Regions from separate parts of the Lysinibacillus sp. fkY74-1 genome, predicted to be linked through region 3. Evidence: riboswitches for the same ligand, from Rfam matches in the RefSeq annotation. Region 3 holds a riboswitch; each other region holds the start of a gene.
The links. Region 3 has a riboswitch for cobalamin ahead of ACE1MS_RS10455 (hypothetical protein). Riboswitches for the same ligand answer to the same signal wherever they lie in the genome.
Positions count from the first base shown of each region.

Region 1 (7,408 bases), 250 kb from region 3:
TGAGCATGAAACTCTGCAGGATATGAAACTTTAAAGAGGACATTTTCCATAACATAAGATGCAAGTGGTCTCGCAAGCTTTAATTCTTGCTTATGAAAGAGCACATCTTGGAATCCCCAGCCTGGTGCAGATAATGCAGTTGCATAGCCCATTTCCCCTTTCACAGCCATCATTGCTAGTTGTACGGCCCTGCTTGTAGCATCGCCAGCAGCCCATGATTTTCTTGATCCCGTATTAGGAGCATGTCGATAGGTTCTTAAACTTGAATTATCAATCCAAGCATTTGATAAAGCATTGACAATCTCTTGATGAGTGCCCCCTAAAGCCTTTGTAACAACAGCTGTTGTCGCTATTTTGACAAATAAAACGTGATCTAAGCCAACACGATTTAAGCTATTTTCGAGTGCAAGTATTCCTTGTATTTCATGGGCTTGAATCATCATTTCTAAAACATCTTTCATTTGGAGAGGCTCTTGCCCTTCTGCAACACGTACACGACTCAAATAATCAGCTACAGCTAAAATACCACCAAGATTATCAGAAGGATGCCCCCATTCTGCCGCCAACCATGTATCGTTATAATCCAACCAACGGATCATACAACCGATATTAAAGGCACCTTTAACTGGATCAAGGACATAGGATGTCCCTGGAATACGAGTACCATTTGGAACGACTGTACCTGGTACTACAGGACCTAGAAGTTTTGTACATTCAGGATATTGTAAAGCTAAAATGCCACAACCTAACGTATCCAATAAAACATATCGAGCCGTTTCGTAAGCTTCTTCGCTCGTAATCTTTGTGTTTAATACGTAATCCGCAATATCAATAAGAAGCTGGTCTGTCATCGTTTTTTCATTCGTTTTAATCATCTATATCTTCCTTTCAAGGTATGAATTTGATATACTAGTATGCTGATGGGCATTGGTCAGAATGTCCATCAGCTCTATGGCGAGTTGTTAAAACTTGATTATACCGACAATTCTTCAAGGTTATGACGCTCGCCTATATAATGAACACGAGGTCTAAATAATCGATTATTGTCATGTTGTTCGATCACATGTGCACATAAACCGATCGTTCGAGAGCCAAAGAAAATAGGCGTATATAATTCAATTGGTAAGCCCAGCATGTAGTACACAGGCGCAGCATAATAATCTAAATTTGGATACAAGCCTTTTTCCTCCACCATCACTTTTTCACCGGCTTCGCACATGTGATATAAGCAGTCATCCCCTTGCTCCAAGCATAGTTTATACAAAGCTTCTTTCATGATCTGCGCTCTTGGGTCCATTTTTTTCATATAGACACGATGGCCAAAGCCCATTATTTTATCTTTATTTTTGAGCTTGTTTTTCAGCATCGCTTCAAAGCCCTCCACAGTCTTAGCTTCAAGCAGCATATACATGACTGCCTCGTTCGCCCCACCATGCAAATTTCCTTTCAATGATGCGACAGCACCAGTTAGAGCACCATACAGATCGGATTGTGTGGAGGCAATAACACGAGCAGTAAAGGTCGAATTCGGCATTTCATGTTCACTATATAAAACAAGTGATTGGTCAAAAATTCCCTCTTCTAATGGTGTTGGTTTTCTTCCAGTAATCATGTAATAAAAATTAGCACTATAAGAAAGCTGACTATCCGGTTCTACAACATCTTGACCATTTAATACACGGTAGCTATTCGCAACGATGTTGGGCATTCCACCTAAAAGTCGATATGCTCGTGTTACATTCATTTCAGTCGAATGATCATGGATGTGCTGATCATACCCTGCTAACGCTGAAATTCCAGTTCGAAGGCCGTCCATCGCATGTGTCCCATTTGGTAATAAGTTGAAAATTTGAAAAAGCTCTTGTGGAACGTGATAGTTTTCTTTCAATTTATCCTGTACGTCAGCTTGTTGCTCAGTAGTTGGTAGGTTTCCGTGCAATAATAAATGGACAATATCTAAATAGGCGTATCTCTGAGATAGTTCAATCAAATCATAGCCACGTATAACAATTTGACTGCCTACTACGTCTAAGAAAGACAGTTTTGTTTCCGCAGCAATAACTCCATCAAGACCTGGTGAATACGTTAACTCCATAGATTACAACCCCTTTGTTTAATCATTCTTGTAAGCGTTACCATTCAAACTCGAAAGAACAACAAAAAAACAACTTCTATCCTTTAGAAGTTGTTAATCTACAAAAGTATGACAGAACAAAAAACAGTGAACTTACATCCATTCACAATCATCATACAGTAGCTAACACCTCCCTATCCTCGTAGGTCAATTGATGCTTATTTAGTGGCAGGTCTCCTGACTTATCATCAACATTCCTATAACACCTTCCCGTTTTGAAGAACAAAACAGTGGTCTCGTTATGGAACTCCTACATACAGTTGCGGGACAGTGTTGGACTCACACCAACTTCCCTTTTAATCAAATGGAATCAAACCCATTTGAACCACCAAAATTTAGCATATTCAATTTGTCTTTTTACCTTAACATAGAGGTTTCCAAACAATCAATATAGGTAAAATTCAGAAAAGACTGATTATAAAAAGCTATTTTTCATTTTTGACGAACTATTCTGCATATTTAAGCATTATTTCGCTCAAAAAAAGATTGTTAATCAATCCCAATGGAGCTATATTTATGAAGTCTGCTTTAAAAAAGCGATTTGTTTTGCATTACGATGAAACGAGGAGTGACGGGATGGGCTATATAACTGAATTAAGAAAGCTTATCGGTAATAGACCAATTATAAGCGTTGGTTCGACAGTTCTTGTTGTTAATGATGATAAGAAAATACTCTTTCAACATCGTTCAGATACGTTGGATTGGGGATTACCTGGCGGTTCAATGGAAATAAACGAAACATTAGAGCAGGTTGCTGCTCGTGAACTTTATGAGGAAACTGGTCTCGTGGCTAAAGAGTTTGAGTTTATCGGTGTTTTTTCAGGACCTGATTATTACTACTGTTATCCGAATGGCGATGAAATCTATACAGTCATTCACCTTTATAGAGCTAAACATGTAAGGGGTGTATTGGAAATGAAGGATGGTGAGAGCTTAAGCCTCACTTATTTCAGTAAGGAAGAACTTCCGAATAATATGGAACAGAGGACGGTCGCTCTCTTAAACAACCTAGAGGGCAAAATATGGGGGTTCGAAAGCTCCTTTACGAAGCTTTCCAAATAACAATGTAAGAATTTTAATAAGGACTTTCTTCGCAAAGACATTTCAGATCATTCCAAACTAGTATTCTTGTGAATTCTTTCGCGAGGGTGACTGGGCAAAATCGCGTTGTATAGCTCAAGTGATGCGGAATGCTTAAATGGTTCACCTTTCATGATTTCCTCTACTAGCTGACCATTTTGCATGACGAGGATGCGATCTGAAATAAAACGTGTAGCCTGTAAGTCATGAGAAATGAAAATGTATGCAAGTTGCAAATCCTTTTGTAGTGTCTGTAGTAATTGAATGATTTGTTTTCGCAAAATCATATCTAAACTACTAATGGCTTCATCTAAAACAATTAATTTTGGATGTAAGGCAAGCGCTCTTGCAATGTTCACACGCTGTTGTTGTCCCCCACTAAGCTGGGAAGGATACTTTTCGGCAATAGATTTTTCTAACTCTACATGATTAAGTAATTCCTTTACCTTATAGTGTCTCTCAGCTGAGCTATAATGCTCGAAATTTAGGTACGGTTCCTCTAAAATTTGAAAAATAGTGTGCTTTGGATTTAATGAATGATAGCTATTTTGGAAGACTGCTTGTAAATCTCTCCGTATCATTTTTTTCTGTTGGCTAGTGGCATCATAAAGATTAACCCCTTGAAATAGAACCTCACCGGCTGTTGGCCTTTCCATTCCTAATATAATTCGGCCCAATGTACTTTTTCCTGAGCCACTTTGTCCAACAATGCCTAAGCATTCCCCCTCCTGAAGTGAAAATGATACTTTCTGTAATTCAGGAGCATCCTGTCTTCGCTTGAATATGAACGGTCTATGTGCATAGTTCTTCTCAATATTTCTCACTTCTAGTAGCTTCAATTTTTTCACCTCTAAAACATCATTCGGGATTGTAATAGTTTCTTTGTATAAGGATGCTGTGGTGCATCAAAAAAATCATAGACATTTGCTTGTTCAATTAGTTCCCCCTTATACATCACGGCTACATCATCAGCTAGTTCAGCAATAACGCCTAAATCATGCGTCACAAGAAGTATGGCTGCCTGTGTTTCCAGGCGAATCCGATCAAATAATGTCAATACCTGTTTTTGGTTGACTGTATCAAGAGCTGTCGTTGGCTCATCAGCTATGTATACCGAGGCTTGAATTGCCAGTGACAAAGCAATCATTACACGCTGTAGCATTCCCCCACTTAATTGGAATGGATAATAGTGTAAAAGTTTCTCGGGATTAGGTAAATTAACTTTTGACATGCTTTCCATAGCAATTTGTCTAATTTCATTTTTAGTTATAACAAAATGAGCCTTTAATGATTCACGAAAATGACTTTCAATGGTTTGCACACGGTCAAAGGCAGTTGAAGGATTTTGCATAATAATAGATAGATGTCTTCCACGATAAGCTCTCATTTGAGCAGCATTTATCTTCAATAAATCTTGTTGATGGTAGAATATGTGCCCTTTGATAATCTGCGCTCTAGACGGTAAGGCTTGCATGATAGCTTGGCAAAGCATGGTTTTCCCACTACCGCTTTCGCCAATAATCCCCAAAACGCGGCCTTGATAGGCTGTCAGATGAATGGCGTTTAAAATATTTTGTTCTCCAATTTTGACCGATAAGTCTTTCACTTCTAAAACTTTTTTCATAACTTCCCCTTTACTGGTCAGGCGTCTTTAAACTACTTGCCAAAACATTACATACTAGGACAACTAGAACGATAGTAAGCCCAGGATATAGCATTAATTCGGGATGTTGGCGGATATATTGCTTCCCTTCATTTACCATCATTCCCCACTCAGGAGTGGGAGCCTGCACGCCAAGCCCTATAAAGGAAAAGCCTGCAATCTCTAAAATAACCTTTCCCATATCTAATGCAACAATCGTTACAATAGGAGGCCAAACATGAGGGAGATAGTGACGAATAATTAATTTCACACCTGTAGTACCGCTTATTCTTGCCGCTAGAATAAAATCCTTTTCATTCATGCCGATAAATAAACTTCGAATTAGTCTTGAATAATAAATAAGCTGTGTCAAAATAAGTGCGATTAACACATTTTTTAAGCTTGGCCCTAATACACCTAAAAGCCCAAATGCTAGTACAAGTGTTGGAAAAGCTAATAAAATATCGCATATCCGAATAAATAGCGCATCTATTATACCTCTTTTTAAAGAGACCCATGCGCCCAACAGGATCGCTACTACAATAGCAACTATTTGTATGACGAGCGCCGCACCTAAAGAATACCGAATCCCTAAAAGCAATCGTGAGAAGACACATCTTCCTAAATGGTCTGTTCCTAATGGATAGTCCCATGAAGGTGCTAAAAATTTCTTAGAAATATCGACTGCTAAAGGGTCATGAGGCATCATGATTGGGGCAAACAGTCCTAGTAAACCAATGATGATTAGTATAGTGAGACTCATAAATCTTCTCATATGTATACGTTCTAAGTTCACTTTACTCTCTCCTATTCTTCATCATCAGATGAGGATCCAATAAACGATGCAATACATCTGTGCCTAGATTGGCGAGCACATAGATGACAGCGATCACCAACACATAGCATTGTACAACGGGGTAATCACGATTCGTTATGGATTCTATTAAATATCTACCGAGTCCAGGCCAACTAAATACTTGCTCTACAATGACAGCCCCACCTAGCAAATTTCCGAGTGTCATCCCTAACAAAGTTGATATCGGTATGGCAGCATTCCTCCCCACGTGTCGGATGAGAATGACCGATTTTTTTAAGCCTCTAAGCTGTGCATATTTTACATAGGGCTGCTCGTATTCTTCAATAATGGCAGAGCGGATAAACTGTGAGAACAATCCGATTGTAGGTAAAGCTAATGTGAAAGCTGGTAAAACTAAATGTGCTCCTGAACCTTTTCCATTCGTCGGAAAAATCCCAAGTTTTAAACTGAATAGATAAAGTAGGATAAACCCTAACCAAAATGTTGGAATGGAAACACTTAGGACTGTAAATAATCGAATGATTTTATCGATAAAGGAATGCTTATATAATGCGCTCACAACCCCTAACGGAATACTAAAGGTTAAAATAAGGATAAATGCTACTAAAGCTAATTCGATGGTAGCGGGTAGCTTAGCAAATAGCTCATCACCAACGGGTAATTTACTAACAAAAGATGTCCCAAAGTCTAGCTGTAAAACGCCTTTTACCCATAGCAGATATTGCATGATAAAAGGCTTATCTGTCCCTAATTCTTCTCGTAAAGCTTGTATAGCCTCTGGTGTTGGGGCTATTCTTGCAAGTCGAAGAATGACCTCTGCTGGTTCTACTGGTACGAAACGAATAAACACAAAGGTCAGAATAGATACGCCTACTAATACAAATGGAAGTGTGAGAATTCTTTTTACACAAAACATCCAAGTCGATTCGTACATGTCGTCACTTCCTATTTCATCCGATGATAAAAAGAGAGTTGTCCTGGTTCGACACACTCTCTCTTTCATACTTAGTTTTCTTTATCCATTTGTGCATATGGAATGTCATACTCAGAAGCACGTGGTGCAAAATCCTTCATATATGGTTGATAAATAACTTGATTCGTTTCATATGATATTGGATAGAACAATGCTTGTTTGTGGAACATTGTTAAAATATCCGTGTATAGCTGCACGCGTTCTTCTTCATCGGTCCCGACTAATAATTGATGTATGTTAGTATCGATTTCTTGAGTATTTGGTAAGCCTAATTTTGCTTCATAAACACCACTAGCATTTGGTGTAGCTGATTCATTTGCAAAGCTATGTGGATCAGTCGGCGGTCCATTAGTTCGCCAGAAGTTAATATCAACCTGATCATCCATTAATTTTTGCAGACCGACCATCACATCGGCGCCTTCAATATTTAACTGTACGCCTATTTTCGCTAGCTCGCCCTGCATTAACTCTGCCATAGGTTTTTGAATGGCATCAGTAGCAATATAGATTAAATCTAATGTAAGGGGTTGACCATTTTTTGAACGAATTTTTTCACCCTTCTGTAGCGTCCATCCAGCTTCCTCTAGCAATTTCTGTGCTTTTTCAGGATTATATATAATGGGGGCTAAATCAATATTGGCATATGGAATTGCTTCCCAAAATAGCGTGTTAGCCACTTTTTCTGTACCATGTGTAATGCTTTCTACCATTTGTTCCTTATTGATAGCATATTGCATTGCTTGTCGAACCTTTAGCTCAGCT
Region 1 covers NZ_CP170173.1:2,400,187-2,407,594, forward strand. Annotated here, with positions in the region: gene ACE1MS_RS11620 (bifunctional 2-methylcitrate dehydratase/aconitate hydratase) at 1-875, opposite strand, end outside; gene mmgD (citrate synthase) at 974-2,095, opposite strand; cobalamin riboswitch at 2,285-2,479, opposite strand; gene ACE1MS_RS11630 (NUDIX hydrolase) at 2,711-3,196, shown strand; gene ACE1MS_RS11635 (ABC transporter ATP-binding protein) at 3,244-4,062, opposite strand; gene ACE1MS_RS11640 (ABC transporter ATP-binding protein) at 4,065-4,838, opposite strand; gene ACE1MS_RS11645 (ABC transporter permease subunit) at 4,849-5,652, opposite strand; gene nikB (nickel ABC transporter permease) at 5,654-6,607, opposite strand; gene nikA (nickel ABC transporter substrate-binding protein) at 6,679-7,408, opposite strand, start outside.
Region 1: linked by a shared signal. The riboswitch ahead of mmgD (citrate synthase) and the one ahead of ACE1MS_RS10455 (hypothetical protein) in region 3 are both predicted to bind cobalamin.

Region 2 (7,408 bases), 1.7 Mb from region 3:
AGTGAAAATTTTCTTTGGATGAATTTGGGCACAGTGGATATCGGGATTTCAATAATTGCTTGTGTCATCTATTTCATGCAAAGTTGGCTCTCGTTAGATAAAAACCAACCAATGAATGTGAAGGTGCTGGTGTTCATCAATCCTATCATGATTCTAATTTTTAGTTTGTTTAATCCAGCGATTATTCCTATATATTGGACTGTGAGTGCTTTATTATTAATGATTCAGCAATTGATTATAAAAAAATGGTATAGATAAATTGCGAAAATCCTCTCTCTTTAGAAGGGAGGATTTTTTATTGCATGAATATCCTTAGTAGTTTCGCCCTGATTGACTTCTATCTTGAAAAAACATTGGTATTCATCCTATAATAAAAAGGTTATAGTAAAAGATTAAAAAGGGAGCGTCCGTTATGGCGAACGAAGTAAGATCGCAAGTAAACATTAAGCTCATTTCTACGATTCGTCCAAGTGATGGAGAATCCGAAAGTTATGAAATGTGGCTCAAAGGGCAGCTACTTGAAAAAGCAGGAAGCTTGTATTTGAAATATGATGAAGTGCAGGAGGATAAAACCATCCGCACGACTATGAAGTTAGGCCATGAGAAGGCACTTATTATGCGTGCTGGAGCGGTCAGTATGCGGTTACCACTGAACATAATTGAACAACAAAAAGGGCATTATGAAGGTGAGTTTGGCTCCATGCCACTCGTTATCGATACGAAGAAAATGTCGTTTACGAACAGGGCAGAAAGCGGAGATTTCCATGTACAGTACGATTTACTAATGGGTGGGCAATCCGTTGGCAATTATACATTAGATATTACATTTACGGAGGTACAATGATGAACGCAGTAGAACAAGTACAACAGGCTATAAAAGCAGCGTTGGCTCAAGCCGTTAAAAAGGCTGGCTTAGTGGAGGCCGACACAGAATTAATGATTCACCTGGAAACACCAAAGGATAAAGCAAATGGTGATTATGCAACAAACATTGCTATGCAGTTAACAAAGCTAGCGAAGAAGCCACCTCGTGCTATTGCAGAAGCTATTTTAGAAAACCTAGATACTGCGGGAACAGATATTGAAAAAATTGATATTGCCGGTCCTGGTTTTATGAATATTACAGTCCGTAAAGATTTCCTGACAGGGGTAGTTACACAAGTGCTTGAGCAAGGTAATGACTATGGTCGTTCAAATGCCGGCGCAGGGGAGAAGATTCAAATAGAGTTTGTTTCGGCTAACCCTACAGGAGATCTTCATTTAGGACATGCACGGGGTGCCTCTGTTGGAGATTCATTATGTAATGTATTAGATATGGCTGGCTACAGTGTCTCTCGCGAGTACTATATTAATGATGCAGGGAACCAAATTAATAATCTGGCTTACTCATTAGAAGCTCGTTATAAGCAGGCACTAGGATTGGATGCTGAAATGCCAGAAGACGGTTATCATGGCCCAGACATTATAGAAATTGCTGGCAAGCTAGCAAAGGAGCATGGTGATGCAATCCTAGCAAAATCAGATGAAGAACGTTTTGCATTCTTCCGTCAGCATGGTTTAGCGTTAGAATTAGACAAATTAAAAACAGACCTAGCAAACTTCCGTGTGAACTTTGATGTCTGGTATTCTGAAACGTCTCTTTATGAAAACGGGAAAATTGAAGTGGCATTAGATAAATTAAAAGCAAATGGTCATGTGTTTGAAGAGGATGGTGCCACTTGGTTCCGCTCAACAACTTTTGGTGATGATAAAGACCGTGTATTAATTAAAAACGATGGTTCATTCACATATTTAACGCCAGATATTGCTTATCATGAAGATAAAATTGTCCGTGGCTTTGATAAATTAATCAATATTTGGGGAGCTGATCATCACGGCTATATTCCACGTATGAAAGCTGCCATTCAAGCACTGGGCTATGATCGCGATACATTGGAAGTAGAAGTAATTCAGATGGTTCAGCTTTATAAAAATGGTGAGAAATTCAAAATGTCTAAACGTACAGGAAATGCAGTAACAATGCGTGAGCTTGTGGAAGAGGTTGGTTTAGATGCTGTTCGTTACTTCTTCGTAAAAACAGCAGGCGATTCTCATATGGACTTTGACCTTGACCTTGCTGTATCGCAATCCAATGAAAATCCAGTGTATTATGCACAATATGCACATGCACGTATTTCATCAATCTTACGTTCAGCCAATGAACAAGGTTTTGCTGCTACAAGTGAAAACCTTACCCTGTTAACAGCTGAGAAAGAAATTGATTTACTGAAAAAGATAGGCGATTTCCCACAAGTGGTTGCTGACGCGGCGAAACACCGTACACCACATCGTATCGCAAACTATATTCAAGAAACGGCTGCTGCTTTCCATAGCTTCTATAATGCAGAAAAAGTATTAGATGCTTCAAACAAAGAGCTAACAGAAGCTCGCTTAGCATTAATTACGGCTGTTCGTACAACAATTGCCAATGCACTTCGTTTAATCGGCGTATCAGCACCAGAAAAAATGTAATAATCAATTTTGGCTCCTAACAGGTAAAATGTTAGGGGCTTTTTTAATGGATAAAAGTGGTTAACACCATTAAAAAATGGCAGATAGATATACAAAAGTTTCGGCTAACCCTGAAATTTCTGCTTCGAACTATATTTTTCTGTTAATTGCGAAAATTTTGTTGAAGTTAACGTTAACGTCAATGGTATACTGATGCCATATAGGAGGGGGGAGACGATTATGAAGACGATTCAGGAGGTGGCTCAGGAGTTCGATGTGTCCACACGCACAATTCGTTATTATGAGGAGCTTGGTCTTCTTTGTCCTCAACGTTCATCTACGAATCAACGAACCTTTTCGAAAAAAGAATTAGCGAAGCTCAAGCTTATTTTAAGAGGAAAGCGTTACGGCTTTTCACTGGAGGAAATCAAGGAGATGGTGTTACTTTTTGACTTTGATCGCTCTGGGATTCAGCAATTGGAGCGAACCGTTGAATACGGAGAGCAAAAAATTCAAGAGATTGATAGTAAAATAGCTGAGCTTACGCAAATGAGAAATGAATTACAACAAATGCATGGCATGTTTAATGAAAAATTAACGACTTTAAGGGGAGAGATGCACGATGAATAGTTCCGATTTATTAGCACGTAATGCCCGTAAGTATCCAAAAAGGGAAGCTGTTATTTGTCATGGTAGAAGAGTGACCTATCATGATTTAGATGAGCAAGTGACCCGTTTTAGTCATGCTTTATTAGAACAGGGTGTAAGGCAGGGAGATAAAGTTCTGATTTTTATGCCTAACGTTGTAGAGTTTGTCGTGAGCTATTTTGCTATTCAGCGAATGGGTGCTATTGTCGTTCCGGTCAATGCTAAGTTTACATTACAAGAAGTAGAGTATGTGGCACAGCATGCTGAGGCAAAAGCAATTATTGCTCATGAAGCTATTTTTGCGGCAGTCCAGCATATTGCCGTAATCCCGTTGAAAATTAAAACAGGGCAGCAAGTAGCGGGCTGGCTTCAGTATGAAACAATGATTCAAAGTGCCAGTGCTCATACGATTGAATGTCAGTTAAACGAGGATGATGCTTCGACTATTTTGTACACATCAGGTACAACTGGGAAACCGAAGGGCGTATTGTTTAGCTATCGAAATATTTTAACGGTTGCGCAAATGATTGCAGTTGAAATGGAGGTCAAGCCTGAAAGCCGTATATTGCTGATGATGCCATTAACCCATTCCGCACCATTACATTTATTCTTAATGGCAGGTGTACTTGTAGGTTCTACAAATGTATTAACACCAACTTTCACGCCAGACTTATTGATGGATTCCATTGAACAGGAAAAAACGACCCATTTTTTTGGAGCACCTGTTGCTTATTTATTAACAGCACAGATGCCAAGATTGCAATCAGCTGATTTGTCCTCTATGAAATGGTGGGTATATGGAGGAGCACCGTTATCCGAAAACGAAGTTCGTTTTATTCAACAGTCATTCCGCACAACTAATTTAACATGTGTTTATGGATTAACAGAGGCGGGGCCAAGTGGATCATTGCTTTTTGGTAAGGAGCATGAAGAAAAGGCTGGGAGTATTGGTCAACGTGCACCTTTAGGTACAGAGATACGTATTGTTAACGACCATGGCGAAGATGTACCAGCAGGAGAAGTAGGGGAAATCGTTTTATTTGGTGAGGGTAATATGCTCGGTTACTACAGAGATGAAGTGGCAACCAATGCGGCATTTATAGGCGGCTGGTTAAAAACAGGGGATCTCGCTCGTATGGATGAAGACGGTTTTATTTGGATTGTTGATCGAAAGAAAGATGTGATTATTTCTGGTGGAGTCAATATTTACCCGAAAGAAATAGAAGATTGCCTTTTAAGCTTTGAGGGGATATTTGAAGCGGCAGTAATTGGTGTTCCACATCCACAATGGGGTGAGACAGTGAAGGCTGTTTATTCGGCTAAACAGGATATTGATGAAGATGCTCTAAAAGATTTTTTAGAGGGGCGGCTTGCTAAGTATAAATTACCACGTATTTTTGAAAAAGTGGAAGCGCTACCACGGAATGCCTCAGGCAAAATTTTAAAGCAATCTTTGAAAGGACAAGAGGTGAGATAGCATGAAAGTTTTACAACAGGAAATAGCACGTACAAGCAATTTCTTTACAGGTGATGAAACGCTTCAGAAAGTGTTGGAAATGATGTTGGATAAAGAATTTTCATCTTATGCGCATCGAGAATTGACGGACTTTGGTGAGCTATGTGCTGATGCTATAGACGTGAGGGCGAAACATACCGATCGACAAGGGGAGCCTCGCCTTCAAAGGTATAATGCCTATGGTGAAGAGGTCTCAGAGGTGTGGGTCAATGACGGCTACAAAAAAACAATTGAAGAGACATATAATACGGGTATTGTTGGTTATGTGCATAAGGATATTCCCCAACTAGGTCACAAGGGGAATTATGTCTATAGCTTTGCGCAAGGTTATTTACTGTCACATGCAGAGCCCGGTTTTTATTGCCCTGTGACATTAACGATGGCCACTGCCTATTTATTAGACCATTATGCAGAGGAAGAAGTTAAGCAGCGTTTCTTACCACATGTTTGTGCAACAGGCGATTTAGAGCTATATGAGGGGGCGACATTTTTAACAGAACGTCAAGGAGGCTCAGATGTTGGTGCAAATGTAGTAGAAGCAAAACTTGTAGGGAATGAGTACCGCCTCTATGGTGAAAAGTATTTCGCGTCTAATGCTGGAATGTGTGGGGTTGCAATGGTGTTGGCACGAATAGATGGTGCACAAGCAGGCTCTAAAGGATTAACTCTATTTGCAGTTCCATGGCGAAATGAAGATGGATCGGTTAACCATCTTCGTATTCGACGACTAAAAGATAAATTAGGTGTGAAAGCCGTTCCATCTGGTGAGGTAGAGTTTGATGGAGCACTCGCCTATGTAGTTGGTGATCCAAATAAAGGGATTTATTATATGTTGGAGGCGCTTAATTTATCAAGAATTTGTAATGCAGTGGCATCCATTGGTATTATGCGCCGTGGCTTCTTGGAGGCGAAGCATTATGTGTCAAATCGATATGCCTTTGGTAAACCTTTAACACAGTACCCTATGATTCAGGATACATTGGGTAAATATGCTGCTAAGCTGCATGTTGAAGTAGCCACGATTTTTGATCTTATTCAATTATACGACAAAGTGACAAGTGGTCAGGGGACAGAACAAGACATCATAATGAATCGTTTATATATTGCCATTATGAAAAAGGAAACGGCAGAGCAGGCAGTTCATTATGCAAGTGAAGCAATTGAGCTACATGGCGGGAATGGCTATATTGAAGACTTTGTAACACCACGCTTACTAAGGGATGCGCAAGTGTTGACTGTATGGGAGGGTACGGCTAATATACTAGCGTTGGAGCTTATTCGCTTAGTGGATAAATACAGAGCACATGAATTGTTTGTTCAAGAGATGAGCGAGCGATTAGAAGTATTAACAGACCATTCATTAGTGAAAATCGTTCAAGAGCAATTAACTAAACTATCGGCAACATTACAAATTTTTAGTGCTCTCGATGAAGCTACAAAAACGTTTGAAGCAAAGGATGTTGCCCAAAAAATGGCTCATTTATATGAAAGTGTCATCGCAGTTGAATGGGCACAAAAATTTGGTGGGAAATATGAAAAACTTGCGGATGTTTATTTAGAGCAAACTTGGTCATTACGACCGATTGGTGCTTCGATGAAAACCGTACAGTATTTTGATGAAATTGTCTAACAGCCTTTGGAGTCGCCTTGATATAGAGGCGACTTCTTTTAATTTCATGTATAATATAATTCAACTGAATATTATAAAGGTTCTTTACTTATGTAAAGTGAAAAGGGAAATCGGTGTAATTCCGATGCGGTCCCGCCACTGTAAGTGTGAGTTTTTTCAAATAATGCCACTAAAAATTTCGGGAAGGCTTGAAAAAACGTAATGAGCACAAGCCAGGAGACCTGCCTTTATAGCATAGACATGACAGCCTACGAGGATAGGATGGTGGATTTTGTATCAGTTTTTTGGTGCGATTTTGACCCCTCATCATTCGAAGATGAGGGGTCTTATTTTGATGGAAGAACACTTCTAACACATGAACGCACAAATCTACGAAGGAGGATTCACATGAAGAAATTTTGGAAAATAGGAGTATCGGCATTTTTAACGATAGGGTTGCTAGCAGCTTGTGGACAAGAGGCGAAAAATGATAAGTCCGCAGCTACAGAGGAGCAAACACAACAAGAAACATCTAAGGTGGAAGAAGCAACATTTCCAATAACTATAACGGATGCTATTGGAAAGGAGATGACTCTAGAGGCCCCTCCTGAGAAAATAGTGTCACTTATTCCAAGTAATACAGAGATATTATTTGGCCTAGGTTTAAAGGATGAAATAGTCGGGGTTACAGACAATGACGATTATCCACCAGAGGTAGCTGAAAAGGATAAGGTTGGTGGCATGGAATACAATATTGAACAAATTATTGCCTTAAAGCCAGACATCGTTTTTGCACATGAATCTAGCATGTCTCTTTCAGAATCAGCCATTGCACAGCTTGAATCGGCGGGCGTGAAAGTATTTGTTGTAAAAAATGCCCAGAATTTTAATGAAACCTATACAACGATTGAACAGCTTGGTCGTGCCACAGGGAAATTACCAGAGGCTGAAAACATCATTGCTGACATGAAGGCGAAAGTAGAAGCAGTACAGGAGAAAGTGAAAGACGTTGAACCTAAGAATGTTTTTGTAGAGGCCTCTGATGAACCTAATATTTATACAGCTGGTCAAGGCACATTTATGAACGCAATGCTGGAGATGATTCATGCAAAAAATGTAGCAGCAGATGGTGATAATTGGTATGA
Region 2 covers NZ_CP170173.1:485,867-493,274, forward strand. Annotated here, with positions in the region: gene yidC (membrane protein insertase YidC) at 1-258, shown strand, start outside; gene ACE1MS_RS02325 (DUF1934 domain-containing protein) at 413-844, shown strand; gene argS (arginine--tRNA ligase) at 844-2,511, shown strand; gene ACE1MS_RS02335 (MerR family transcriptional regulator) at 2,731-3,120, shown strand; gene ACE1MS_RS02340 (class I adenylate-forming enzyme family protein) at 3,113-4,615, shown strand; gene ACE1MS_RS02345 (acyl-CoA dehydrogenase family protein) at 4,617-6,284, shown strand; cobalamin riboswitch at 6,345-6,527, shown strand; gene ACE1MS_RS02350 (ABC transporter substrate-binding protein) at 6,672-7,408, shown strand, end outside.
Region 2: linked by a shared signal. The riboswitch ahead of ACE1MS_RS02350 (ABC transporter substrate-binding protein) and the one ahead of ACE1MS_RS10455 (hypothetical protein) in region 3 are both predicted to bind cobalamin.

Region 3 (7,408 bases):
TAGGGTGGTTTCCTACTTCAGGAATGAATGATGTGCGGGGCAACGGAGGGTACATGGATCGTTTATATCATATGGCACTCCCGCTTATAGTCCTCGTGATGTCGCATGTGGGCATCTTTGCCCGTTTTTTGCAGGATAGTGTGAAAGTAGAGAATCATAGCTACTATGTTCAAGTAGCACGCGCGAATGGAGTACCAGAACGTGAAATTCGAAGGATGATTTTACGAAATGCTGTCATTCCTTATATCAATTATGTTGGGGTGACCATCCCATCATTTTTCGGAGGCTCCATTGTGGTCGAAACATTATTTGGTTGGTCAGGCTTAGGACAGCTTTTGGTAAAATCCGTCATGCTCAAAGATTTCCCCGTTTTGATGGGGGCTATTTTAATCATAGGCGTGGTCGTGGTCATCTGTTTGTTCGTCATTGACATACTGATGATTGGCTTGAACCCTCGATTAAGAAGAGGGGGCTTTGTATGAGAAAACAGCGATATCCGATTTTTTGGCTTGTGCTTTTAGCTCTTATTTTTACAACGACTATTTTTTCTTCATTATTAGCTCCTTTTGAGCCTAATGTAATGGATATGAATCAAATTTATCAAGCACCTAATGCCACACATTTATTAGGGACTGACCAGTTGGGTAGAGATGTCCTTTCTCGCTTATTGGTGGGGGGGAAGGTGACGCTATTTATTGCCATTGTATCGGTCGTCCTATCTAGCATAATTGGTATCATATATGGGGGCATAAGTGGTTATTTTGGTGGTGCCATTGATGCAGTAATGATGCGTATTCTCGAAGCCTTTTTAACAATTCCTTCATTGGTCATCGTGCTAGCTCTACAGGCAATGATGCAGGGCAGTATGTGGCGTATGGCGATGGTGATGGGTATCACGGGATGGTTTGTGACAGCTCGTATCGTCCGCTCAGAGTTTATCCGATTAAAGGAGCAAGAGTTTGTGCAGATGGCGAAAATGTTCCGCACGCCGTTGTGGAAAATTCTCTTTGGCCATTTATTACGTAATTGTATGCCTGCGATATTTGTGGTAACCATTTTTAATTTTGCTGGGGCTATTTTTACCGAAGTTTCCTTAAGCTTTTTAGGAATTGGTGTCCCACCAGCTACTCCATCATGGGGAACAATGCTGTACACAGCGCAAAATGATTTACTTGTGGGTGCTTGGTGGATGGGTCTTTTCCCTGGACTGTTAATCTTTATAACGATTTTATGTGTGCAAGTTATTGGAGGTACTTTCAAACAAGGAGGGAACCGAACGCATGTTTAAAGTTGACAATTTGGCTGTTCAATTAGACGGCAAATCCCTTATTCAAGGCTTGACTTTTACTGTACCTAAAGGTCAAATTACCGCTATCATTGGCGAGAGTGGCAGCGGCAAAAGTACGACCCTTTCAGCTCTGCTTGGGATGCTACCAGCACGAGCAACTATGGAGGGTTCCATTTTATTTAATGAAAGAAATGTCATGACAATGTCAGAACAGGAGCGTGTGAAGCTACGCAAAAAGCATTTTTTTACCATTTTTCAGGATGCAATGAATAGTTTTTCACCCACCCAAAAAATAAAGCATCAACTCTATAGGTTGACCGCTTCGAGGCTAGGGCAAAAGGAAGAGGAATTTTTAGATAAAATCACAGCCATTTTAAAGGAGTTAAACCTACCTAAGGATGTGTTAAATCGCTATCCATTTGAGCTTTCAGGTGGCATGCTACAACGCTGCATGCTTGCCTGCGCCTTCTATCATGAACCAGACGTTTTGATGGCGGATGAACCAACCTCTGCACTAGATATGCTCCATCAACAAGAATTTATCAAATTGCTAAAAAATCTCCATGCCCGCTTAGGGACGACGATACTATTGATTACGCATGATTTAGGAGTTGCTAAGATGGCTGATTCTATTCTGGTGATGAAAAATGGCGAAATAGTAGAAAGTGGGAGAATGTCTGAAATTTTTAAGGAGCCCAAGCATCCATATACGAAGCAGCTTGTCGCTCATCATTTTTAGGAGGCGGTTGATATTGTTGCTTCATGTAAATCATGTTAGTAAAAGCTATCGAGCAGGACAGCAAGTATTACAGAATATAAACCTAACCGTGGGAAAAGGTGAAATCGTAGGACTCGTAGGAGAAAGCGGCAGTGGGAAAAGTACTTTAGCCAAAGTGATAATGCAGCTAGAAAAGCCTGAAAAAGGGGCGGTGTTTTTTGAAAATCAATTGATGACGAAGCAAAATCGCTCGCATTTTTATGAGAACTGCCAAATCATTTTTCAAAATGCTACGGCTGCCTTAAATCCAGTATGGACCGTCAAGGAATTGTTACGTGAGCCTCTAATGGCAGCACATAAGTCTTTGACTGATCGCGAACTACAGATAATGCTAGAAAAAGTGATGCTCCCAACCGATATATTAGAAGCCCTGCCATCTGAGCTAAGTGGAGGGGAGCGACAACGGGTTAATTTACTAAGGTCGATTTTAGTCGAACCCCAACTATTAGTTTGTGATGAAATTGTTTCGAGTTTAGATCGCTTGATTCAACGAGAAATGATAGATTTATTAATAACTTTAAAAAAAGAAAAAAACATGGCCATTTTATTTATATCGCACGACTTAAAGGCGGTTTCTTATTTGTGTGATCGTATTTATGTCATGAAGTCGGGTAAAATTGTCGATGAGAGCCATAAAGGCGAAGGTGGCTTTGCTTTTACAGACCGATATGCGCAAATGCTGTTTCAAGCCGTAGTATGATTAATCCAAAAACACTTTCCTTATTTGAATGGAAAGTGTTTTTTATTCTTGCAGCAATGATCTAAGTGGGGAAATCAAATCTTCAGAGATGCTATAAATCGTATGGGTATCCTTCACGTTCATCAACGTTCCCTTTTGACCCATTTCCCCTACCCAAAGATGGAAGCCATATTGGTTTCCATCCATATCCACTACTTGTACATCATATGGAGGGGTAGCCATATTAACAATTCCCTTATTTCTCACAGCAGTAGTAATGACTTCATGGAACATTTCAAGAGACTCTTCATCCTCATATTCTTAGATAAAATCAGTATTCACAGTGTCAAATCCTTCGCCGTTAGAAATGCTGACCTTCGCCAATTTGCCCACTGCTAGCTCTTTATCCGTACAGCCTAAAACAACTGTAGCTAGGAGGGACATGATAATAAATAGGAATGCTCGCAATGAACCCCCCTCCTTACAGAAAAAATAATACCAAAACTTGGAGTCGTAGCCCGGTTCTCTTCATAATATATTAAACAAACAAAAGCTGAAAGGGGATAAAGAATGGGCTTATTTGATGGATTAATCGGCAATGCAAGCGAGGTGAATTTTGAAAAATTACAGGAGGAGGTCAAAGATTTATTAATTCCAAACGAAACCATCAAAAATGCCTATAAAATTATTAGAGACATATTTATTTTTACGAATAAACGATTAATCCTCATTGATAAGCAAGGAGTTACTGGTAAGAAAACGGAATACCATTCGATCCCCTATAAAAATATTATTCATTTTTCAGTAGAAACGGCTGGTACATTTGATTTAGACGCAGAGCTAAAAATATGGGTATCAGGCAGTTCGCTACCTATCCAAAAAAGCTTCAATAAGGCGACCAATATTTATAAAGTGCAAAGTGTTTTAGCGCAGTATGTTTTAGTCTCGTAATAATGAAATAAAGCCAAAATCACGAATCACATACAAAGCCCGCATAGATGCGAGGCTTTTTTGGCTGTGCTTAGAAAGGGGGAATAGGGATGGGGAAATTACTATGTGAGGGGTGTTGCTGTCGCCCCGTTCCAATTAGGGAGCAAGCGCACAGAGCTTAGAAATTAGCAAAGAAACGCTGACTGGTTCTACCTTACGCATAACCTTTTATATTGTAAAATAATAGATATATTTCAATAATATTGATAGAATTCAATGGATGGAACTGTTTTTTGAAGAAGTGTGATTCGTAACATTAGATTGTTGGGGGTTGAGGGAAATGGTTGAAAAAATTGAAATGAATAATAAATCTATCATTTCATTAACGCTTGGTATTCTTTCTATCATCGTACCATTTATTGGATTAGTTCTTGGGATTTTCGGAGTAGTTTTATCAAGAATGGCAACAAAGGAAATTGCTAAAAGAAATGAAAATGGCAGAGGTTTGGCAATTTCTGGTTTAATTTGTAGCGTGATCGGGATTATCATTCAAACCTTTGCAGTATTGTCTATTATCCTTTTTTATTCAATTACTGGTGTTTAGCTTAGTATTTGACCTTAGAAAATACCGTTTTAAGTTGGACGGGAAGAGGAAAAGTGGAAATGGCCATGAGTCAGGATACCAGCCTGTTACGAATACACACCATAAACCTCTTTTTTTGTGTTGAAAATGCATGACCTTCCCAAGCCCCCTGTTTTTAAGATTTTGCTCAAAGCTTTTTTTCTTTTTGAAGAATAATAGTTATACACATTACTATTTGTAAAGATGGTGAAACGATGGAACAGATGCTAAAGGAAATAATGTCTCCAAGTCATCAATATAAAGTTCAAATTATAAAACGGAGAGATGGTCTTTTTACAACAGAAGTATATATGTGGCAAGAAGACTGCGGATATGAATTTTGGAGTCCTATTAAAAAAGGATTGAGTTTGATTGAGACTGAGGAAGTAGCCGTAACAGTAGCCATTGAACAATTAAGACAATACTCTGGTGAAGTTATTACTCTTTAGTTACATCACTCAACGCTGTCAGATGTAGCGAGAATCGTTGAATCGCGTAGTTGTGCGTATAGGTTTGTCTGAGGTGCGTTTATAGGTTGTTTATGTTAGTATTTCAAAATGATGCAAGTGTCTTATCCCGATTTAACTCGCGGTTTTGCGTTAAAAAAATGAGCGCAGGAATCCCCTGCGCTCGTAACTTATTTTATCAAATATTACATAACTAATAACCTAAAATAAAAGTGTCGTAACTCCTTTTTTAAAAGCCGTTAATCATTCGCTAAAATTTATTCTCATGCGAGTATATACGCCGAAAAATAGATGAAGGTGATACGGATGTTAAAAAGAAGATATTCGGTAAAGGACGTATTAGGAGAAAACATTAACTAGTTTCGTTGATTTAATATGTGAAAAAGACGACCATTTTGCTGATTCGTTGGAAAAGACCAGAACGTATAGCGGTAAAGAAATTGAAGCTATTCAGTATTATGCTGCGTAGAGAATCCGAGGGGATTTCGAAAGAGATGACCCGCATGAAGCTGAGGAAGTATCATACCATCAAAGTAAATAGGAAGACATGTTGTCAGAATTTCAGAGTTTGTAAGATTAAGTGAAGAAATGGTTTGGAAAATATTGTGATATTTGACTTTAGAAATCCACTACTTTACAATTGATTTTAGTAATCTAATAGGAATGTGGAGTACACCCGATTCCTATGACAATTGAATAGCGTGTAGTAATAGGTGTAAATTGCGTGCAATTTGCTTAAAAGGGAAGTCGGTGTGAATCCGACACTGTCCCGCAACTGTAAATGTGAGCGACTTTTCAGCAACCACTGTCAAATGATGGGAAGGGGAAAAGTGGCGATGACCATGAGTCAGGATACCTGCCTGTTATGAGTACACACCATAAACCTACGAGGAATAGGAGGTGGCATGTTGACAAAACAGAATGCTCTGTTCGTCACAGTACGTCAAACGCCCAAAGTTCATGAAAGGGTTCATTTTCGAACTCCTTCACATTTACTTAGGGTTTGTTTGGCATTGTGTGATGAATCACATTAAAGCGAAGGATTTCCTCAAACATAGAAGGAAGTCCTTTTTGTTTTGAAAATATGTACGCAAAGGGGATGCACATAGGATGAATATTCATGCAACGATAACACAGGAAACGCCTTTTGTAGATATGACCATTTGTAAGCAGCCAAGGACAGAAATTGCTAAAAAAGCGAAAACAAGAATGGTGGTTGAATCACTGATTGATCAATTATTAGCAACGAAGCTGATTCGCAACAACCGCTTTTTTGAGCGAATTTTATATAATAAAGACATTATTTGGATAAGAAATGGTGAGGTAGAAGGCCATCTTTTTGCTCTGGCAACGTTAACGGATCAACTGAAAACGAAGACGAATAGCTTTATGATGTATATGCCGACGAACCCTATTATATATGAGGTGAACGGGGAGCCGTATCACTTAATTACACGCATTGATTCAACACGAGCAAAGCCTAACCTTGATCGCCTTTCACAAGAGCCCAATCCCGTGTTAAGCGCTGCACGTGTCAATGATTTACTATGCTCCATTGTTATACGTTTTTATGAAACTTATATAAATGATTTAATGGAAATTTCTCATCAGGATCAACTAATCGCATTCGCGCAGCAGGAATATAAACAATTTCTGGATGCGGTTCAGGAGTTAAATGGTGATCACTTAAATTGGCATCCACGAGGGAACGGCCATGAGCTATTGTTAACATTAATTGATCAACTACAAATATTAAAAAGTCAGCCTGGTAAAGTTTTAATCGACTTCACTAATACGCAGGGCTATGTGGTGGTTGAACCTGCTTATCAGGTCCATAAGCCCTCAAAGAAAGCTGTCGGTGCGATATGAAAACAAGCCCTCCATGAAGCGGGGGGCTTGTTTTATTTATGCCAGCGTATCATGCTTCATCTGAGGCTATTAGCCTAACACACCGTCCTTGCAAATACTTTACTTGACTTATCCCTGAAAGTGCATGGCTGCTTGAGCCTCTTGCCAAGGGACAGTATAGCCTTTGCCTTTAGCGCAAAAAATGCTGGAAGAACTGTATTCAGGGTCCGCATTTTTATCATAGCCTATCTGGGCTATTACTTCTTCTGCATTATGACACACATCATAGCCATCAAATTGGAGGGTAAGTGAGCCTTTCCCATTGGTATAGGCAGCAAAGATTGTGCTATAGCTCATAAAGGTTGCTACAGGTGCACGTCCTGTCAAAACAACGTCAGTTTCGGTGAGGTCTGGGTCGTCGAATGTGCCGGCAGCCTGTTGAATGTCAGTCATCATACGGCCAATAAAATCATTGGAAGCTTTCATTTTAAAGCGATAATATGGCTCAAGCAGGATGTTCTGTGCTTGTTCTAGTCCTTGACGTAGTGCTCGGAAAGTAGCTTCTCGGAAATCACCACCAGAGGTATGCTCATTGTGACCACGCCCCGTTAATAGCGTAAAATGAATATCTGTGACGGCGTAGCCTGTGAGTAAGCCGTGATGATCACGCTCAAACAAGTGCTTCTCAACGAGACGCTGGTTGCCCACTGATAAATCATCGGCATGACAGGCATTACTAAAGGTAATTCCTGCTCCGCGTTCATTAGGCTCCATTAATAAATGAACCTCTGCATAA
Region 3 covers NZ_CP170173.1:2,147,482-2,154,889, forward strand. Annotated here, with positions in the region: gene ACE1MS_RS10410 (ABC transporter permease) at 1-482, shown strand, start outside; gene ACE1MS_RS10415 (ABC transporter permease) at 479-1,288, shown strand; gene ACE1MS_RS10420 (ATP-binding cassette domain-containing protein) at 1,281-2,027, shown strand; gene ACE1MS_RS10425 (ABC transporter ATP-binding protein) at 2,041-2,766, shown strand; gene ACE1MS_RS10430 (hypothetical protein) at 2,809-3,039, opposite strand; gene ACE1MS_RS10435 (hypothetical protein) at 3,067-3,213, opposite strand; gene ACE1MS_RS10440 (PH domain-containing protein) at 3,316-3,696, shown strand; gene ACE1MS_RS10445 (DUF4190 domain-containing protein) at 4,016-4,279, shown strand; gene ACE1MS_RS10450 (hypothetical protein) at 4,513-4,746, shown strand; cobalamin riboswitch at 5,459-5,642, shown strand; gene ACE1MS_RS10455 (hypothetical protein) at 5,875-6,633, shown strand; gene ACE1MS_RS10460 (GTP-binding protein) at 6,742-7,408, opposite strand, start outside.

Region 4 (7,408 bases), 1.9 Mb from region 3:
ATAATTGAAAAACAAAATCTAGATTTACAGGCTTTTTTTACTGGCATTAAGGGGAAATTAAGCCCTGCTTTTCAAGAAAAAGATATCCACTTTGAGGTATGCTGTGAAAACGGCTTAACGTTATGGGCAGATGAGGCAAGATTAGAGCAAATAATAATCAATCTATTAAATAACGCATTGACCTATTGCGGACAGGGAGATACTACCACGGTAAATGTTAAGAAGGTCAATGGTGTTTTAACGATTATTATTCGTGATACAGGAAGAGGGATTCCCAACAAAGATTTACCGTTTATTTTTGAGCGCTTTTACCGTGTAGAAAAATCTAGAAGTCGTGCTTTAGGTGGCTCTGGATTAGGTCTTGCAATTGTTAAGGAACTCGTACAGGCCCATGGGGGAGAAGTGACGGTTAAAAGTGAACTAAATAAAGGGACTGTTTTTGAATTATCGTTTAAAGGAGTAGGATCGGATGAAAACCATTTTATGCATAGACGATGAACCAAGAATGTTAGATTTATTGACTCTTTATTTAGAGCCCGTGTTTCATTGTAGAGCCATGTCGTCCATTCATGATGCGCTCATATATCTAGAGGAAGAGCATGTTGATTTAGTTCTTTTGGATATTATGATGCCAGAGATGGATGGATTTCAAGTGTGCCAAGAAATCAGGAAGTTTTGGCATGTACCTATCATCATGCTTACGGCAAAAGGAGAGCACTCGGATATTGTAAAAGGATTAAACATTGGGGCAGATGATTATATATTAAAACCTTTCGATGAGGAAGAGCTATTAGCACGTATACATGCTGTATTAAGGAGAACCAAAGTAGAAAACAAAGTCGTTGTCTTTGAGGGGTTACGCTTAGATAAAGAATCCTTTGAATTATATTTTCAACAAGAAGCCATCCCATTAACACCAAAAGAATTTTCCATGATGTCCTTATTTCTAGATTATCAAAATAAAGTATTTTCAAGGGAACATCTTATTAATACAGTTTGGGGATATCATGTATCCATTGAGGATCGCACTATCGATTCCCATGTCCGAAATTTACGTGAAAAATTAAGAAAAAGCGGTTTTCCTGCTGATGATTATTTGCAAACTGTTTGGGGAATCGGCTATAAATGGCATAAGTTTGCGGATCGAAAGCCTTTAGAACATAAAAACTAGAAAACAACCTCTGCCAAATCTATTGGGAGAGGTTGTTCGGATTATTGCGCTGTTAACTCATCTTCTGTTACCCATTTATGATTTTTCACTGTTTCACCATTCGTCGTAGAAATATAATCAACCATATAAACAGTGGTTGGTACAGCTTCTTCAATTCGGACAGTCGCGTTTTTCATTCCTGCCATATGAGTAGCAGTCGTTTTTACCTCTGTGTCAGAGGATAAAGGCGCTTCTCCTACATCAATTAATTCCTCATGGATAATCCATTTATGATTCTCTACACGTTCGCCACCAGATGTTGGATTATAAGAAATAATATAGGCTGTAGTTTTATAGGCACCAACAATTGTCGCTTCAGCACCTTTCATCCCTTCCATATGCCCATCTTTAATCAAAGCGGTACTTCCTACCGGAAATGTTGGATCTTCAGCCTTTGTTAATGTAGCTGGTACTTCTGCTGAGCTAGAATGGTTCATCGTGGAGTGATCCATTTCTGTTTGTTGCTCCGACTCTGGAGTATTATTTGAAGTTGATGAAGGCTCCGTTTTATCTTCAGAACAAGCTGATAAAGTTAGTAAAACAACTGCTAATAATAGTCCACCTGACCACCTTCGTTTGAATGTCATATGAGATTCTCCTTTCTATTTGCCCTTACTGTAACAAACAAATATGCAGAAAGGATGAACATTAACGATTACAAAAAACTTCTTTAGTCCATTAACTAAAGAAGTGGGTGTAAGCGTTATTGAATGGGTAAGATTTTCAATGTTTTTTGCAGTCGGTACGCTAAAAAACCAGCGAAAATAGCTAAAATAATATCTTTTGGAAGTGGGGGGATCATCCAGAGCCAAGCTAATCTATAGGAAAAATCCTCTGGCGCACTGGCCCATAGTTTGTATGCAATAAACAGCCAGTTGGTACCTATTAAATAATTGAGAGCAGTTGCCAAAAATGCCGCTAGAATATAGCTTTTTCTTGTACCACTTCGTTCTACCATTAATCCAGCCATATACGCTGCTAAAATAAAGGTAATAATGAATCCAAATGTGGGGCTTAATAGTTGACTAAAGCCTCCACCAAAGCGAGCAAAGACAGGGGCTCCTGCTAATCCAATGCACATATAAACTGTGCAGGCAAGCGCTCCCTTTCTACTACCCAAAATAAGTCCTGCTAAAATGGCAAAAAGGGTTTGGAGAGTAATCGGTACTCCTCCCACTGTCATAAAGGGTACAAAGGAAGTTATATTGGCGCCGATCATCATAAGGGTAGAAAATAATCCAATATATGCCATATCTACAGTTCTTAATTTTTGATGACTTTGATTTGTTGCTGTTGTCATGATTTCACCTCTTATTTCAGAGTACTTACCGATAGTGTAAAAAACTAAGTTTTTTGTGTCAACTTAATTTTCGTTCATTGTTAACTCAAGTATGCTGGAAATTCCTTGTAGACTAAGTATCTATAAAAATGTATGATAGAATCGTCATAATTTTATAACTTCACATACTATTGGTGTGACATTTGAAACAATGTCGCTTAAAAGGGAAATCGGTGGAAGTCCGATGCTGTCCCGCAACTGTAACGAGGAGTCCTATCATGTTTATTTGCCACTATTAAAATGGGAAGGCTAATTATAGGATGATGAATCGAAGCCAGGAGACCTGCCAATAAGTAATACCTGTAATGCCCACGAGGATGCAAGCAATTACGGACAATAGCTGGATTTTCTGACTTTGTTTATTCGAGGGTATTTTTGTGCATATTTTGCACGAAATGCCCTTTTTTTATTGAGTGCTAACTGAAGTAAGAGGATCTGGCCAAAATCATGCGAAAGTATATTTAATTGCTTCATTCATCATCTTAGTAGGAGTTTAATGAATGAATAAAAAATTTATGTTATTTTCTTTAGTGCTTCTTTTAGTATTAATCGTATCCATGACATTTGCTGTGATGGTAGGATCTGTTTCTGTGACGCCATTATATGTATGGAAAGTAATTCTTTCAAAATTACCCTTTATACAACACACAATAGAGCAGGATTGGAGTCGCTCACAGGAAATTATTATATGGCAAATAAGAGTACCCCGTGTCATCCTTGCGGCTATTGTTGGAGCGGGTTTAGCCATTGCAGGGGCAGCAATTCAGGCACTTGTAAGAAATTCCATTGCAGACCCGTACATATTAGGAATTTCTTCAGGAGCAGCAGTTGGAGCAACTTCAGTAATTATTTTAGGTGCTTTTTCATTTTTAGGTATTTACGCACTTTCTGTATCAGCTTTTATAGGGTCTTTGCTTGCGATTGGGTTAGTGTTTTTCTTATCGCGCGTAGGTGGCAGGGTCTCGATTTTTCGCTTGCTATTGGCAGGAATGGCAGTTTCCTTTATATTAACAGCCATTTCTAATTTTATATTAATGATGTCAAAGCAAGAGGGTGCATTAAAGGCCGTTATGTTTTGGATGTTAGGTAGCTTAGCTGGAGCTAAATGGAGTAATATTATTATTCCAGCTTCCATCTTTTTCATAGTGTTTGCCCTTTTATGGCTATTTTATCGAAATTTAAATTTGCTATTACTTGGGGAAGAGGCTGCTGTAACATTAGGAGTCAATCTTCAACAATTTCGCATACAGCTCATATTACTTGTCTCTCTTTTAACGGGGGTACTTGTAGCAGTCAGTGGTTCTATCGGATTTGTGGGATTAATTATTCCGCATATAGTACGGTTAATTGTCGGTTCTAACTATAAATATGTAATACCGGTCAGTGCTTTATTAGGAGGGATATTCTTAGTCTGGGCAGATGCTTTAGCTCGCATTATAATTGCCCCACAGGAGATGCCAATCGGTATTATTACAGCTTTCTGTGGAGGACCATTTTTCATTTGGTTACTCCGTCGTAACAATTATTCTTTCGGTGAAGGAGATTAAGTTCCATGACATTAGAAGCAAAACAAGTATCATTCTCCATTTACGATCAGCAAATACTTCACGAGGTAAGTGTAAAAATAAAGAAAAAGCAATTTGTCGGGTTAATCGGCCCTAATGGTAGTGGGAAGTCGACCTTGCTTAAAAATATGTATCGTCTCCTAAAGCCGGAAAGTGGGACAGTCTTGTTAAATGAACAAGATATTTTAAAGCAATCTAGTAAAGCCATTGCTAAAAATTTAGCCGTTGTGAGTCAAGAAACACCTGTATTATTTGACTTTACTGTTCACGATTTAGTCAGTATGGGAAGGACTCCACATAAAAAGCTTTTAGAGCTTGATCAGGAACAGGATTTTCAAATTGTTAAAAATGCTCTCAAGCAAACGGGTATATTGCATCTCGCGAAACGAAGCTTTAGCTCACTTTCCGGTGGGGAAAAGAAGCGTGTCATGGTGGCAAGAGCACTTGCTCAGCAAGCACACGTACTTATATTAGATGAACCAACAAATCATTTAGATATTCAACATCAACTTCAGTTGATGGACTTAATTCAAACCTTACATCTAACAGTAGTAGCCGCTTTGCATGACTTGAATATCGCCGCAATGTACTGTGATCAAATTTATGTTTTACAGCGTGGACGCATTGTTTGTCATGGTACACCAGAAGAAGTGCTTACACCATCATTACTGCAAGAAGTATTTGGAGTATTTGCAGATATTCAAACACATACACTGACGGGTAAACCGTATCTTACATATGTCCCTGAACAATTTGCAAGAAGGACCAACCCTATTTAGTAATCACAATTGTCTTGCCTCAATCATTTAACATCATCTAAATAAAAAGGGCGCCACTTCATTAAGAGGGCGCCCTTTGTAATCAAATATCAAGATACTGCTTTTAAACCTGCAACTCCAATGATAATTGCAACGATACTGATGATTCGTGCAAGGTTTTTAGATTCCCCAAAGAACATAATATTGACAAGCACGGCACCTACAGTTCCAATACCAACCCAAACAACATAGGCGATACTTAATTGTAAATAATTGAAGGAAGCATATAAAAGTGCAAAAGATAAACCAAAGCCTCCGATGTATAATAATAAATTTCGGACGGTTTTATGTTGACTATAAAAGCGTAAACCAATGACACCGACTATTTCCGCCACTGCTGCTAATATAACGAATACCCAGCCCATTATGCATCCACTCCTTTTGTCGTACTAGGATCTTTCGATGGATTATCCGCCAATTTTAGGCCAATAACGCCCAACACTAAAATAACCATAAATATCCCCTTAATCGCATTAAAGTCACCATTGAAAATAAAAATATCCATTAAGGTCGTTCCGATTGCACCTGCTCCAGCGAAAATTGCATAGACAGTACCAGTAGGAAGTTTTTCACAAGCCTTTGATAAGAAGTGAAAATCAATAGCGATAATAGATACAATAATGATCCAATGCCACCATGAATTTGCTACATTAAAACCGAATATCCAGAACAATTCAAATAAACTTGTTAGTCCTACATACATCCATTCTTTTTGCATAAATAAATTCCTTTCATAGTAAAATATTATGACTGACATTCAGTCATTTTTGAGGTAAAAGAGAACGCCACTTATGCGTGACGTAGGCCAAGTGCATGATATAAAAAGTCTAGAAGCTCAAGTTTAAGCTGTTGCATGGTTTCATCCTTACTATCGTCAAACAAATAAATTTGTTCGGCAGCAGATTCAATTAGCCCAATGATAAGCTTGGCTGAACGTGATGGGTTAATGGAATCTCGTATGACTCCTTGCTGTTGAGCCGTTAATAAGAAATTACTCATCCAATGATAGTAGGGTGAATAGATGTTTTCCCATTCTTTCAAATGCTCAGTTTGTGCAATACCCGCATAAATAAGTGCAACGATATCTCCATATTCTTTCGTAATTAAGAAAATCATTTCAACCACTTCTTCAAGCTGCTGTTCAAAGGGTTTATGATCTGAAACTCCTTCTTCGACAGTCGCTATAATGCGCTCTACCATATTTTTTGCAATAGCAGGCATAACTGAAAGGCGCGATGGGAAATAAAGATAAAATGTTCCTTGTGCAATACCAGCGGCCTTTACGATATCTGAAACCTTTGTTTTTTCAATACCTTTTTCTCGAAATACTTCAATGGCTGCTTGAATAATTTTTTCTTCCTTTGACATGATATCCCTCACTTTTGCCATCTTTATTAGTATGTTACAGGAGAGAAAAATGAATGTCAACGAAAAATGACTGATAGTCAGTCATTTTTTAGGTAAGTATAGTTGTTTTAAATTCGGGGAACTTTATATTTGAAAGGATTGATGACAATGGAAGACATTAAATTTGCACAATTAGATTCACAGCAACTTGCGAAAATTAATGAACTGGAGAAAAAAATGGGTGTCACATTAGTTGCCTATGATTCATCATCTACACCCCCACACAGCTCTGGGGCTTATGAGGAAAATAATAGCACAACCAATAATCATCCATCATAATAAAATGTGAAATGCCTTGCAGTCATGTAAGGTATTTTCGTTTAAGTAGCGCTTAAGGAGTGAATGAACATGAAAGAATTCTATGCTGATTTACATATTCATATTGGTCGTACAGCCAAAGGGCGTGCCGTGAAAATTACTGGCAGTAAAACGTTGACATTAGCCCGTATATTGGAGACTGCTAGTGCAAGAAAGGGACTGGACATCATTGGTATTATTGATTGCCATTCGCCCGAGGTAATAGAAGAAATGAAAGTGATGATTGACCAAGGAGAACTGGTGGAGCTGGCAGAGGGTGGACTACGTTTTCAAGAAACGACACTGATTCCTGGTTCAGAAATAGAAATCTATGACCATCATTGTCATGGTCCCATTCATGTACTTGCTTACTTTCCTACATTATTGCGAATGGAACAATTTTCAGATTGGATGTCTCAGCATATGAAAAACATTCATTTAAGCTCACAACGAATTTACTGTGAAGGAAGGACATTACAAAAAAAGGTCCGTGAGTTGGGAGGGCTATTTATCCCTGCACATGTATTTACCCCATTTAAAAGTTTATATGGGAAAGGTGTTCATCGCAGTTTAACAGAGGTTTTTGATCCGCAGCTAATAGATGCCATTGAATTAGGGTTAAGCTCAGATACAAACATGGTACGCCAGATTAAAGAGCTTCAATCCTATCCATTCGTGAGTAATTCTGACGCTCATTCTCTTGGAAAACTGGCACGTGAGTATCAAAAATTACGATTAGCAGATGCAAATTTTATAGAATTACAAATGGCTC
Region 4 covers NZ_CP170173.1:4,051,246-4,058,653, reverse strand. Annotated here, with positions in the region: gene ACE1MS_RS20085 (ATP-binding protein) at 1-498, shown strand, start outside; gene ACE1MS_RS20080 (response regulator transcription factor) at 470-1,171, shown strand; gene ACE1MS_RS20075 (YdhK family protein) at 1,213-1,797, opposite strand; gene ACE1MS_RS20070 (biotin transporter BioY) at 1,914-2,510, opposite strand; cobalamin riboswitch at 2,665-2,854, shown strand; gene ACE1MS_RS20065 (FecCD family ABC transporter permease) at 3,050-4,096, shown strand; gene ACE1MS_RS20060 (ABC transporter ATP-binding protein) at 4,102-4,893, shown strand; gene ACE1MS_RS20055 (DMT family transporter) at 4,983-5,297, opposite strand; gene ACE1MS_RS20050 (DMT family transporter) at 5,297-5,650, opposite strand; gene ACE1MS_RS20045 (TetR family transcriptional regulator) at 5,722-6,303, opposite strand; gene ACE1MS_RS20040 (hypothetical protein) at 6,448-6,618, shown strand; gene ACE1MS_RS20035 (endonuclease Q family protein) at 6,688-7,408, shown strand, end outside.
Region 4: linked by a shared signal. The riboswitch ahead of ACE1MS_RS20065 (FecCD family ABC transporter permease) and the one ahead of ACE1MS_RS10455 (hypothetical protein) in region 3 are both predicted to bind cobalamin.